DNA from 4 places in the Sphingobacterium sp. Mn56C genome. Region 2 is predicted to be linked to each of the others. Evidence: riboswitches for the same ligand, from Rfam matches in the RefSeq annotation. Region 2 holds a riboswitch; each other region holds the start of a gene.

Region 1 (3,110 bases), on a different contig from region 2:
GTTTTTAGTTTTGATAATGTCATATAAACCTTGGCCAACGACGCCAAAGCCAAACATACCAATCGTAAGTTTTTTACTCATTTCTATCTCTTTCCCTATTTATATATTTTAAGCTATTTTATTTTATCGAAAGCCTGCTGAAGATCATCTTTAATATCATCAATATGTTCAATACCAACAGAAAGACGCAATAGACCCGGATAAACTCCAGCAGCCTGTTGTGCCTCATCGCTTAACTGCTGATGTGTTGTTGCTGAAGGGTGGATAATTAGCGTTTTTGCATCGCCTACATTCGCCAAATGACTGATTAAGGATAGGGAGTCAATAAATTCATTTGCTTTTTCAGCACCACCTTTAATCGTAAAAGATAACACCGCACCATAACCATTCTTAAGATACTTCTGCGCACTTAGATGATACGGGTGGCTTTTTAGTCCAGGGTAACTAACTTTTTCTACCTGCGGATGCGTTTCTAACCACTGGGCAATTTCCAAGGCATTATCCACATGGCGTTGTACCCGTAAGGATAACGTTTCTAAGCCCTGTACAAGCAAAAATGAGTTGAAAGGCGATAAGGCCGGGCCAAAGTCGCGAAGACCCTCCACACGCGCTCTAATAGCGAATTGAATATTACCAAAAGGGCCATTTTCGCCAAACACATCCGAGAATACTAAACCATGGTAACCCTCTGAAGGTTCTGAAAACTGTTTAAATTTCCCATTGCCATAATTATAATTACCCCCATCGATGATAACGCCACCAATACTCGTACCATGACCACCAATCCATTTCGTTGCCGACTCTACCACCACATTAGCACCATGCTCAAATGGTTTAAATAAATAACCCGCGGCACCGAAAGTATTATCCACAATAAACGGGATATCATGCTTACGTGCTACGGCAGCAACTTTTTCAAAATCCGGAATATTGTAGCTCGGGTTACCGATAGTTTCTACATATATCGCTTTTGTTCTATCGTCGATAAGGCTCTCAATAGCTTCAGCATCTGAGCTTCCAGCGAAACGAGCTTCAATACCTAATCTTTTAAAAGCAACCTTAAACTGATTGTAGGTACCGCCATATAAGTTCGCGTCCGTAACAAAGTTATCACCTGCTTCCAAGATGTTATTTAGTGCAATAAACTGCGCTGCCTGTCCGGAGGCCACCGCTACAGCGGCTACGCCACCCTCCAACGCTGCAACACGTTTTTCGAAAACATCTGTTGTAGGATTCATAATCCGCGTATAAATATTTCCAAACTGCTTCAAAGCAAAAAGATTTGCACCATGTTCTGCATTTTCAAACACATACGATGAAGTTTGATAAATAGGTACCGCGCGCGATCCTGTTGTAGGATCTACTTCCTGGCCAGCGTGTATTTGTAAGGTCTCGAATTTAAGATTTTTATTATCAGCCATTTCTTTTCAATTTTATGGATATAAAGTACAATATTAATTTTTAAGTGGTGGATTGAAGGTGGTCGTCTTCTGCAGGCACAATTATCTTCTGCCGATTAGAGGCATAAAAATATTGTCCAGACGACTAACGCATTCGGGTGCAGAAGGTCGCCTTAGCCTTAAAAAGCTGCATAAAGATGGTAACCAACATCGGTGTGTCGGTAAAGTTTGCAAGAAATAAGGTCACGTAGTATTTCATATAGTTTGCTATTTAATTTATAGTCTCCAAGACATAACATCTTGGACAGGATTTGGCACCTTTTCAAAAACTGATGGTTGCCAGTGGGTCGTTGAGCCAGTCTCTCGCCACTTCTTTATAAACCAAAACCTATATGTTTAGAGGTATTGATTAGGTCGACATTATATAATGCCGAACACAAATATAGAATAAAAAATAAAAATTTAAAATTAAAATGGAAAAATTAAAATAGGAGGTGGCAGTAGTCAGAGCAATGGACGCTGCTTAGGGGCTGCCACCAGCATATAAGGTTTAAACGCTCTAAAACATCTTAAGTTATAAACTATTTTTTAGCCGAGTTTAAAACTTAAGATGTTTAACGGTTAACCCGTTGTTGATAAGTTGTTTTATCGCATCGATACCGATTGTTAGGTGTGTTTCGACAAACTTTGCGGTAACCGAAAGATCCGACTCAATAGTTTTTACACCCTCCGGAACCATAGGTTGATCGGATACCAGCAGCAATGCTCCGGTAGGGATCTTATTTGCAAAGCCCACACTAAATATCGTTGCCGTTTCCATATCCACAGCCATAGCACGAATAGATTTAAGGTATTTCTTAAAGTTTTTATCGTGTTCCCAAACCCGTCTGTTGGTCGTGTAAACCGTACCAGTCCAATAATCGCGTTCATGATCACGGATCGTAGTAGAGATGGCTTTCTGTAAAGCAAAGGCCGGCAATGAAGGCACCTCAGGTGGGAAATAATCGTTGGAAGTACCTTCGCCACGTATTGCCGCAATAGGTAAGATCAATTCACCTACGGCGATTTTCTTTTTTAGTCCGCCTGTTTTCCCTAAAAACAAAACCGCTTGAGGGGATATGGCCGATAAAAGATCCATCACCGTAGCCGCCATGGGGCTACCCATACCAAAGTTAATCATGGTAATACCATTGGCCGTACAGGCCTGCATAGCCTTATCTTCCCCATATATAGGCGCATCGTCGTGCATGGCGGAGAACATTTTTACATACTTCGAAAAATTTGTCAATAAAATATAGGCGCCAAATTCTTCCAAAGGCATTCCCGTATATCTCGGCAACCAGTTGTTTACGATATCATTTTTTGATTTCAGTCCTGGTGTTATCGGACTATCTACAGTTTTTTTCTTGTTCATACTAATTTCGTTTATATATTTCTGTCTATTAAAAACAAAACCCCTCACATTTTCAGGTGAGGGGTTTTGATGCTAAGCAACTTTGAGCTTTTTCATATCAGACTTTGCAAATTTTTTCTTTGCATACTCCAAGGTAATATGGAGTGTCTTATCCTCACGATCATCTTTCGATGTCGGTATTTCAAACATCGCATCGAGCATAATGGCCTCGCAAATACTACGCAAACCACGTGCCCCAAGTTTAAAATCCCAGGCTTTATCCACAATAAAATCAAAAACCTCCTTATCGAATTTTA
Region 2 (3,110 bases):
CCTTTACCAGTATCTGTGCCACATTACTCAGCTGCCAACAATTAACAAATCAGGAGGGAAAATCTGCTAATGACGCCTATACAGCGACATTAGACCAGCAAATGGCAGCGCATATATTTGCACTGCCTACACATTGTTTAACTGTGGAGTACCCCAATAAACTGGGGCAAACAATTGGCGCTGTCAGCGACTTAAAAACGCCTAAAGCATTACGTCCTATATTTTATGGCTGTTTCGATTGGCATTCTTCGGTACATGGTTATTGGTCTATTGTAACGCTTATGCAGCGTTTTCCAGACCTTGATAAATCGGGTGCGGTGCGTGCGATTTTAAATTCGCATATTACACCCGAGCATGTAGCCGTAGAAATGGCCTTTTTTAATGATGTAAATAATACAAGTTTCGAGCGTACCTATGGATGGGCTTGGTTGTTTAAGCTACAAGAGAGTCTGTATACCTGGAAGGATACTGATGCACAGCGGTGGAAAACGGCGTTACAGCCGTTGGTAAGCTTGCTGGTGGAACGGTATAAAGCCTACCTGCCTAATTTAGTTTACCCCATACGTAACGGGCAGCATATAAACTCGGCATTTGGCTTATCCTTGTCGCTGGATTATGCGCGTACTGTGGGCGATAAAGATTTTGAGGAGGCTATTATAACGCATGGCAAGCGGTTATTTGAAAAAGATGTGAATTGTGATTTGGCGTACGAACCGAGTGGTATTGACTTCCTGTCACCCTGTTTGGAGGAGGCGTATTTAATGGCTAAAATACTGGATGCAAATGACTACCAGGATTGGCTTCATAAATTTTTACCGAATATCTATGCCAGCAATTTTAGTTTAGCTCCTGCCATTGTTAAAGATCGTAGCGATGGGCACCTCGTGCACCTGGATGGATTAAATTACAGTAGGGCAGCCTGTTTATATGGTATCGCAAGTACAAGTCCGAAATTGTATCACCTGCGTAAGTTGGCGAAAGCGCATATTGATTTTTCCTTACCTAATCTTTCAACACAAGACGACTATATGGGCTCGCATTGGTTGGGTACGTTTGCCTTATACGGCATTAGTAAGGGCGAATAAACGTGTAAAGGGGCAAACGTAATAGGTAGGCCCCTTTTTTTATTTAGGTTATTCTTTTGGAATGAGTACATTGTTTTCCAGTCGTACAGAAACATACTTCACTACCGTGAAACCATCTTCCTTACTTACGATCTGCGATAAATCTAAGCCCTTGCGTGAGAAGGCAGCCAATATGGCCGTCCGGAATGCTGCTTTGCTCGAGCCCCAGCCTTCGCTGTTTACGGTGTCGTTATTAAATTGGATAAGTTCCTCAACACTGTAGCTGCTGAACTTATCAAAGAGATGCTGATAAAGTTGTGTAGTTGACATACCATTTAAAATTTAAGCCGTTAAACCATAAATCGTATCAGAACTGTTTTGGAAAATAAGCGTTTTTAAACGTTTATTTTGGTCGAAAACCCGTATTGTTTTACCACCGCGGTGACTGCACTCGGTTGGTATTGCGTCGTGCAATTCTGAATACTCTACAAATCTAGTAGTCTTTTTTGTAATTACAAATTTTTTTTACTTTTTTATTAGTTAACTTATTGTTTTATCGATTTTTAAGTTTTTTTTGCGATGTAACCTTAGGGTATAAGGCTGGTGAATATAATAAAACGCTATACCACCCAGAAAATATGCCAGTACATCGCCCCAGTCGGCAGTATTGTAGCTGGTGTATTTCGGGGCAATATATTCAAAACCAATAGCTACATACAGACAAACAACCATAATTTGTACCAGCGGAAAGCGGAAACGAAAGCGGTTGCCGGCGATTGTTAAGGCCACAATCAGCATAAAATGCAAAATAAGGGGGACAAATACAAAGTCGGTAAGCCAATTGTTGAGCCATGGAATTGGGCATCCCATCTTCCGTGTATAACGTATAAGCAACCAGCTGCTCGCATAGAAGACCACAAAAGGATCGATAAATTGCCGCATTAATGTGCAAAGGATACGGCAATAAGCATAGTAATGGTGCTGCATAACATTAAGAGTAAAAACATAACCCAGCCAAATTTCTTCGCATTTTTTCGCAGGGTGCTGTCCTGTTCGTTTTCTGGAAATAGTGTATTCTTTATTTCCGCCATATTACGTTCAATAAAATTTTGTTTCCTTTTCATTTCGCAACTATTTTTTACAAAAATACAAATAGTTTTCAAAATTAGAACAAATGTTCTAATTTTGGGTATGAAAACAAAAGATCGCATTCTTGAGGTTGCATTGACCCTGTATAATGCCGAAGGAATTCGTACGGTTACGACCCGACATATTGCTGCACAATTGGGGATTAGTGCCGGAAACCTGCATTACCATTTTAAGCATACGGAAGATATTATTCAAGCCTTATTTGAAGGTTTGATTGAAGAATTCGACAGGCTGTTGTCTTTGCTCCGTATGGGCACCATATTGGATTTGGATGGTTTTGAAAAATACCTGAGGCAATCTTTTCACATCCATAGAAAATACAGTTTTCTGTTTCTGCATTTCGTGGAAATTGGAAATTGGATTCCGGCTATTCGCGACCGTTATTTCCAGCTTACCCAAGAGCGCGAGGTACAGTTTTTAATGTTGTTTCAGCATTTGTCGGCCATAGGTGTATTTCGGGTGTTACCGTCGACAGGAGCCCAAAAAGATTTGGTTCGACTCTTATTTATTGTCAGTGATTTTTGGCTTGCACATAATGCCTTAACCGAAAGACATGATGGCGAGGAGGCTTTCCAACAGTATAAAAGGGCGGTGGAATCGCTTTTTAAACCTTATATGGCCTAATTGCTGCCTCGTGCTGCTGCACATGCTGACAAAAAAAATGAGCGAATTGTTTTTTTTGTGTTACGCTTTGTCATAAAGTCGTTGCAAACTGACATCATGTCTTAATTTAGGGTATTGGAACAAGCCTTGCTAGGCTTTTTACATAAATTAATGCACATATAAAATTTTAAAACATATGCAGGAAAAAGGTAGTATATCGATCCATACGGAAAATATTTTCCCGGTAATTAAGAAATTTTTATACTCAGACAATGAGATTTTTTTAAGAGAGCT
Region 3 (3,110 bases), on a different contig from region 2:
ACGTAGTAGTAGCAGACGCACGTGCACCACGTGATGGTAAATTCATTGAGCGTTTAGGTTCTTACAACCCAAACACTAACCCAGCAACTATCGTTTTAGACGTAGAAAAAGCTTTAAAATGGGTGAATAGCGGTGCTCAACCTACTGATACAGCACGTACTATCCTTTCAGAAAAAGGTGTTTTATACAAAAAACACTTGCAAGGTGGTGTGAAAAAAGGTGCTTTCGATGAAGCTAAAGCAGAAGAATTATTCGCTGCTTGGGTAGAAGGTAAAGATTCACGTGTTGAAGGTAAAAAAGCTGGATTAGCAAACGCTAAAGCGGAAGTTAAAAAAGCTGCTCTTATCGCTGAGACGAAGAAAAAAGAAGAAATAGCTGCTGCTGTAGCTGCTAAAAATGCTCCAGTTGCTGAAGAAGCTGCTGCAGAAGAAGTAGAAGCAACAGAAGCTGCTGAAAACACAGAATCTGCTGAAGGTTAATTTTTACCTACACAGATTTTTTAAAGAAGGTGCTCCCAAAAAGGAGCACCTTCTTTACGTTTATGCCTTGCTGAAAGCTTTTTAGTTAGCCCGTTAACATATACCTTCCTTTTTCGGACCTGCATATACAGGTTTATTTGTATTTTTGTGTTTTGAACAAAGAAAATGACAAACGAAGACAGTTTTTATATTGGTTATGTAAGTAAGACACGCGGTCTTAAAGGGGAGGTTCAATTATTTTTTGAATTTGAAGATTATAAGGATTTGGAATTTGATATAATCTTTTTAGAAGTGAACAAAAAATTAGTACCCTATTTTATTGATCAAATAAAGCTACACCCCAATAGTACGGCCTATGCTACCTTCGAAGATATCGATCATATCGATAAGGCGCAGGTTTTGGTACGCAAAAAAATGTATTTACCAAACGATAAAATGCCGGAGCGTGATCCCGATGATTTTCGCTATACGGACTTAATCGGTTACCTGGTTGTCGATGAGGAACATGGTGAGCTTGGTGAAATTATTGATGTTCAAGAAATGCCACAGCAGTTTATAGCTACCGTAGATATGGATGGCAAAGAATTGATGTTTCCATTGTCTGATGATTTAATTTTAGGGATTGATGCTGAAGAGGAAGTGCTCGAAGTAGATCTTCCGGAAGGGTTGGTAGACCTCTATAAAGCGTAACGCACTGCAGCAGGCTTTAGCATACGTGGCGCCTATGCTCTTTGTGCTAAAGCCTGCTTCAAATTATGACCTGTTGATTACTACTTTCTATTTTTTTCTTTTTTAATTTTTACTTCTTGATTTGATTAGCGATATTAGCGACGCTTATAGAGAAAGGCAGAGGGACTAGACCCGCTGAAGCCTTAGCAACCTGACGCTTGTCAAGGTGCTGCATTCTACCCATATGGGAAAGATAAGCTGAAGAATCACTGTTAACTCACGTGCATTTTCTCTAAGCCTAAAAACTAACAAACATGAAAATTGTAGATCATATCAAGAACGCAAAGGGGAGAACTTTGTTTTCTTTTGAACTTTTGCCGCCCCCTAAAGGGCAGGGGATCCAAAGTATCTTTAATACAATGGATGAGTTGATGGAATTTAAACCTCCTTTTATAGATGTAACCTACCATCGGGAAGATTATTTATATAAAGAGCATAGCAACGGTCTCTTAGAGCGTGTGTCGTATAGAAAACGCCCAGGTACGGTAGCTATTTGTGCGGCTATTATGAATAAATATAAGGTCGATGCGGTGCCTCATTTAATATGTGGTGGTTTTACCAAAGAGGAAACGGAAAATGCACTGATAGATTTAAACTTCTTAGGTATTGATAATGTATTGGTATTACGCGGTGATGCACGTAAGGGGGATCCCGATTTTATTCCTACACCGGAGGGGCATGCCTATGCAACTGACCTTTTGCAGCAGGTATTGGACATGAATCAGGGTAAATACTTACACGAAGATGTGGTCAGCTCGGAGCATACGAACTTCTGTATTGGTGTTGCCGGATATCCTGAGAAACATTTTGAAGCTCCGAATTTTAATACCGACTTCAAATGGTTAAAAAAGAAAGTGGAAATGGGAGCCGAGTTTATTGTAACCCAGATGTTCTTTAACGTCGATAAGTATAAGGAGTTTGTTATTAAATGCCGCGAGCATGATATTCATGTTCCTATTATTCCGGGGTTAAAACCACTAACGACAAAAAAACAACTGATTACGCTGCCTAAAATCTTTCACCTTGATATTCCGGAGGATTTAAGTGATGCTGTAGATCAATGTAAGACTAACGCTGATGTGCGCAAGGTTGGTGAGGAATGGTTGGTACAGCAATGTAAGGAGTTAATAGACTTTGGCGTGCCTGTATTGCATTTTTACACCATGAGTAACCCTGGCCCTACCAAAAAGATTGTAGCGCGTTTAGCTTAACTCTTGTTAACAAAGGTCTGATTTGGGTAAAAGCCTATCCAAAAATACGGTATAAAAGAGCTGCCGTTTGGTTATTGGCAACGGCCGACTTGACCTGCTATTTGTATAAACTGCGGCTAGCGTGCTTTAACAAGGCCGTAAAAAAAAATAGGCAGTAGGTGTTAAGCTTTATGGTAATACTTAGCACCTACTGCCTATACATTATATAACCCGTTGTATAAGGCCTATTTATTAACTTTAGCCCAAGAATCCTTTAGGGTAACCGTACGGTTAAACACTAGATGGTCGGGTGTTGACTTGCTGTCGAGGGTAAAATATCCTAAACGAATAAACTGATATCCCTTTCCAGGTTCTGCATTTAACAAATCAGGCTCTACAAATGCTTTTTCTACAATCTGTAAGCTGTTAGGATTAATTGACGCCTTGAAGTCTTCTTCAGCAGCAGGGTTCTCTACTTGAAATAAACGGTCGTATTGTCTAACCTCAACTTCTTTCGCATGTGCAACTGAAACCCAATGGATTGTACCTTTCACCTTTAGGCCAGAGGTATCTTCACCCGATTTAGAGTTCGGGACATAGGTACAGTGTACTTCTGTTACCTTACCATTTTCATCCTTTTTAAAGTCGTGGCAGGTTACAATATAACCGTGTTTCAAACGTACAGAAAGACCCGGGCCTAAGCGGAAAAACT
Region 4 (3,110 bases), on a different contig from region 2:
GGCATGACCCGGGAGCAGCAGGAGAAGATTTTTGATCAGTTTTACCGAATTCCAACAGGAAATGTTCACAATGTTAAAGGATTCGGGTTGGGGTTAAGTTATGTACATGATATCATTAAAAGATTGGATGGCAAAATCCAAGTGAAAAGTGAGAAGGACAAAGGCACGACCTTTGAAGTTACCTTGCCGTTAAAGTCGGGTAAATATTAAATAGAATTTGAACGATTAAAGACTTTAGTTATGCAAAAAATATTATTAGCAGAAGATGATCCTAACTTAGGTGAATTATTAAAAGATTACCTCGAACTTAAAGGTAAATATGAAGTGGTATTGAGCCAAGATGGAGAGAGCGCACTGGAACAATTTCGTAAGGACAAGTTTGACCTCTGTATTTTAGATGTTATGATGCCGAAAAAGGATGGCTTTACATTGGGCAAAGAAATTCGTAAAACGAATACTACGGTGCCTATTATTTTTGCTACGGCTAAAGGTATGATGGAGGATAAAACGCAGGCTTTCGAACTGGGTGGCGACGATTATATCACCAAACCTTTCCGCGTTGAAGAGTTATTGCTACGGATTAATGCCCTCCTAAAACGCATTAACAAAGATAAGGATGAAGAACTTGCCGATAAATTTGAAATCGGCGGTTATTTCTTCGACTATACCAGCCAGGTGATTTCTTATAAGGGGCAACAGCAAAAATTGTCTACAAAAGAGGCGGAATTATTACGTTTGTTATGCTTAAAAAAGAACGATGTCTTAACGCGGGAGGAAGCCTTAATAAAAATTTGGCACGACGATAATTACTTCACGGGCCGTAGTATGGATGTCTTCTTAAGTAAGCTTCGTAAGTATCTGAAAGAAGATCCTAATGTGGAAATTGTTAACGTTCACGGTAAAGGTTATAAATTATTGGTGAGCTAATTTTTAAAGGCTTTACAACCACAACAAGAAGATGAAATTAATCATCTTCTTGTTGTTTATACCAACAGCAAAAACCTGCTACAGGCAAACCCGGTATAACTGTAACAGGCACATTATTTGGCTAAAAAGAAAACTGCAAATCGCTTACCTTCAAAATAGCCCCCTCCTGTTAGGATGAAAACACTTCAAAAAAAAATAGCCAAATATAGGCCTGCTCTTTTAAAACTTTTTACAAAAAACTTTGTTTTTTAAATTTCCATTCTATAGATTTGTGACGCTTATAGAGAAAGGCAGAGGGAATAGACCCGAAGAAGCCTTGGCAACCTGTCACCAGACAAGGTGCTAAATTCTACTCCTGATGGAGAAAGATAAGCCGAAGATTCTAGTCCAAGAACCTTCTCTACAGCAGAAAACTATTTTTATTAAAACAATAGGGAAAAGACTATGTTACTTACTAACAACCTAGGTTACCCAAGAGTGGGACCTTTCCGTGAATTGAAAAAAGCTAATGAAGCGTATTGGGCAAAGAAAATTTCTGCGGAAGAATTATTAGAGGCTGGAAAGACTATCCGTCAAAACAACTGGAAAACACAAAAAGATGCAGGTATCAACTTGATTCCTTCAAACGATTTCTCGTTTTATGATCAAGTATTAGACTTATCTTTAACAGTAGGTGCAATTCCAGCTAGATACAACTCGTTACTAGGTAAAATCGACCGTCAGTACAATTTAGATTTATACTTCGCCTTAGCGCGTGGTTTCCAGGAAGGTGGCGTAGATGTTACGGCAATGGAAATGACAAAATGGTTCGATACTAACTACCACTATATTGTACCTGAGTTTGTTAAAAACCAAGAATTTAAATTAACATCCGAAAAATTCTTAAACGAATACAACGAAGCGAAAGAATTCGGTATTGAAACAAAACCTGTTATTATTGGCCCTATTACTTACCTATTATTGGGTAAAGAAAAAGAAGCTGACTTTAACCGTATCGACCTTATCGACAATCTTTTACCGGTTTACGAAGAGATATTATCGAAATTAGCGGATGCTGGTGCTGCATATATTCAGATTGATGAGCCTTTCTTGGCTTTGGATATCGATGCGCATGTGAAAGCGCTTTACGCTACGGTATTTTCTAAATTGTCGGCAGCAGCAAAGGGTGCTAAACTAATTGTAGCGACCTACTTCGAGGCTTTATTGGATAACGAAGATATCGCTGTAAACCTTCCTGTTCACGCTTTACATATCGACTTGGTACGTGGCGAAAAACAATTGGATACTATCTTAGCTAAAGTACCTGCCTCATTGACCTTATCTTTAGGTGTGGTAGAAGGCCGTAATATATGGAAAAATGACTATGAAAAGTCTTTAGCAAAAATTCAACAGGCTGTTGACGCTTTAGGTAAAGACCGCGTTTGGGTTGCTCCTTCTTCCTCTTTATTGCATGTTCCTTTCGATTTAGACAACGAAAAAAACGAGACTTCGCTTCCTGCGGAGGTTAAAAACTGGTTGGCGTTTGCAAAACAAAAACTTGCTGAGGTTAAAGATCTTGCAGTATTGGCGGATGCGGATGCCGAGGTTGATGAAAATACAACTAAGCGTTTCGAAGCTAACAAAGCTGCTGCCGAAAGTCGCCGTACATCTCCTTTAATTCACAAACCTGAAGTTAAAGAACGTGTAAACAATATCACGGATGAGGATGCTAAGCGTACTTCAGCATTTGCAGCGCGTAAAGCTGCGCAACAGGCTAAATTTGGATTACCGGCTTTTGCTACGACAACAATTGGTTCATTCCCGCAAACAAAGGATGTTCGTAAGTGGAGAGCTGACCTTAAAAAAGGTGCTATTACACAAGAAGCGTATGATAAAGCCATTGCAGAAGAAACGGAAAATACCATCCGATTGCAAGAAAACTTGGATATCGATGTGTTAGTACACGGTGAATTCGAACGTAATGATATGGTTGAATATTTCGGTGAGCAATTGGCGGGGTACGCATTCACCTCAAACGGATGGGTACAGTCTTACGGTTCTCGTTGTGTTAAACCTCCGGTTATTTATGGGGATGTTTACCGCCCTGCAGATATGACTGTTCGCTGGTCTGCTTATGCACAATCTTTAACGAATCGCCCGGTGAAGGGTATGTTAACGGGTCCGGTTACGATATTACAATGGTC

The links. Region 2 has a riboswitch for S-adenosylmethionine ahead of ACL9RF_RS00215 (5-oxoprolinase). Riboswitches for the same ligand answer to the same signal wherever they lie in the genome.
Region 1: linked by a shared signal. The riboswitch ahead of ACL9RF_RS12625 (O-acetylhomoserine aminocarboxypropyltransferase/cysteine synthase family protein) and the one ahead of ACL9RF_RS00215 (5-oxoprolinase) in region 2 are both predicted to bind S-adenosylmethionine.
Region 3: linked by a shared signal. The riboswitch ahead of ACL9RF_RS10265 (methylenetetrahydrofolate reductase) and the one ahead of ACL9RF_RS00215 (5-oxoprolinase) in region 2 are both predicted to bind S-adenosylmethionine.
Region 4: linked by a shared signal. The riboswitch ahead of metE (5-methyltetrahydropteroyltriglutamate--homocysteine S-methyltransferase) and the one ahead of ACL9RF_RS00215 (5-oxoprolinase) in region 2 are both predicted to bind S-adenosylmethionine.

Annotation. Positions count from the first base shown of each region.
Region 1 covers NZ_JBMOUC010000004.1:297,599-300,708, reverse strand. The annotation lists gene ACL9RF_RS12630 (homoserine dehydrogenase) at 1-81, opposite strand, end outside; gene ACL9RF_RS12625 (O-acetylhomoserine aminocarboxypropyltransferase/cysteine synthase family protein) at 114-1,421, opposite strand; SAM riboswitch class I at 1,674-1,783, opposite strand; gene ACL9RF_RS12620 (AMP nucleosidase) at 1,999-2,814, opposite strand; gene clpX (ATP-dependent Clp protease ATP-binding subunit ClpX) at 2,887-3,110, opposite strand, start outside.
Region 2 covers NZ_JBMOUC010000001.1:37,021-40,130, forward strand. The annotation lists gene ACL9RF_RS00210 (DUF2891 domain-containing protein) at 1-1,085, shown strand, start outside; gene ACL9RF_RS00215 (5-oxoprolinase) at 1,134-1,394, opposite strand; SAM-I-IV-variant riboswitch at 1,459-1,553, opposite strand; gene ACL9RF_RS00220 (hypothetical protein) at 1,605-2,006, opposite strand; gene ACL9RF_RS00225 (hypothetical protein) at 2,006-2,188, opposite strand; gene ACL9RF_RS00230 (TetR/AcrR family transcriptional regulator) at 2,256-2,837, shown strand; gene htpG (molecular chaperone HtpG) at 3,013-3,110, shown strand, end outside.
Region 3 covers NZ_JBMOUC010000003.1:135,954-139,063, reverse strand. The annotation lists gene ACL9RF_RS10275 (30S ribosomal protein S16) at 1-479, shown strand, start outside; gene rimM (ribosome maturation factor RimM) at 645-1,169, shown strand; SAM riboswitch class I at 1,311-1,408, shown strand; gene ACL9RF_RS10265 (methylenetetrahydrofolate reductase) at 1,463-2,419, shown strand; gene ACL9RF_RS10260 (glutamine--tRNA ligase/YqeY domain fusion protein) at 2,644-3,110, opposite strand, start outside.
Region 4 covers NZ_JBMOUC010000002.1:201,296-204,405, forward strand. The annotation lists gene ACL9RF_RS08310 (sensor histidine kinase) at 1-210, shown strand, start outside; gene ACL9RF_RS08315 (response regulator transcription factor) at 241-927, shown strand; SAM riboswitch class I at 1,203-1,302, shown strand; gene metE (5-methyltetrahydropteroyltriglutamate--homocysteine S-methyltransferase) at 1,372-3,110, shown strand, end outside.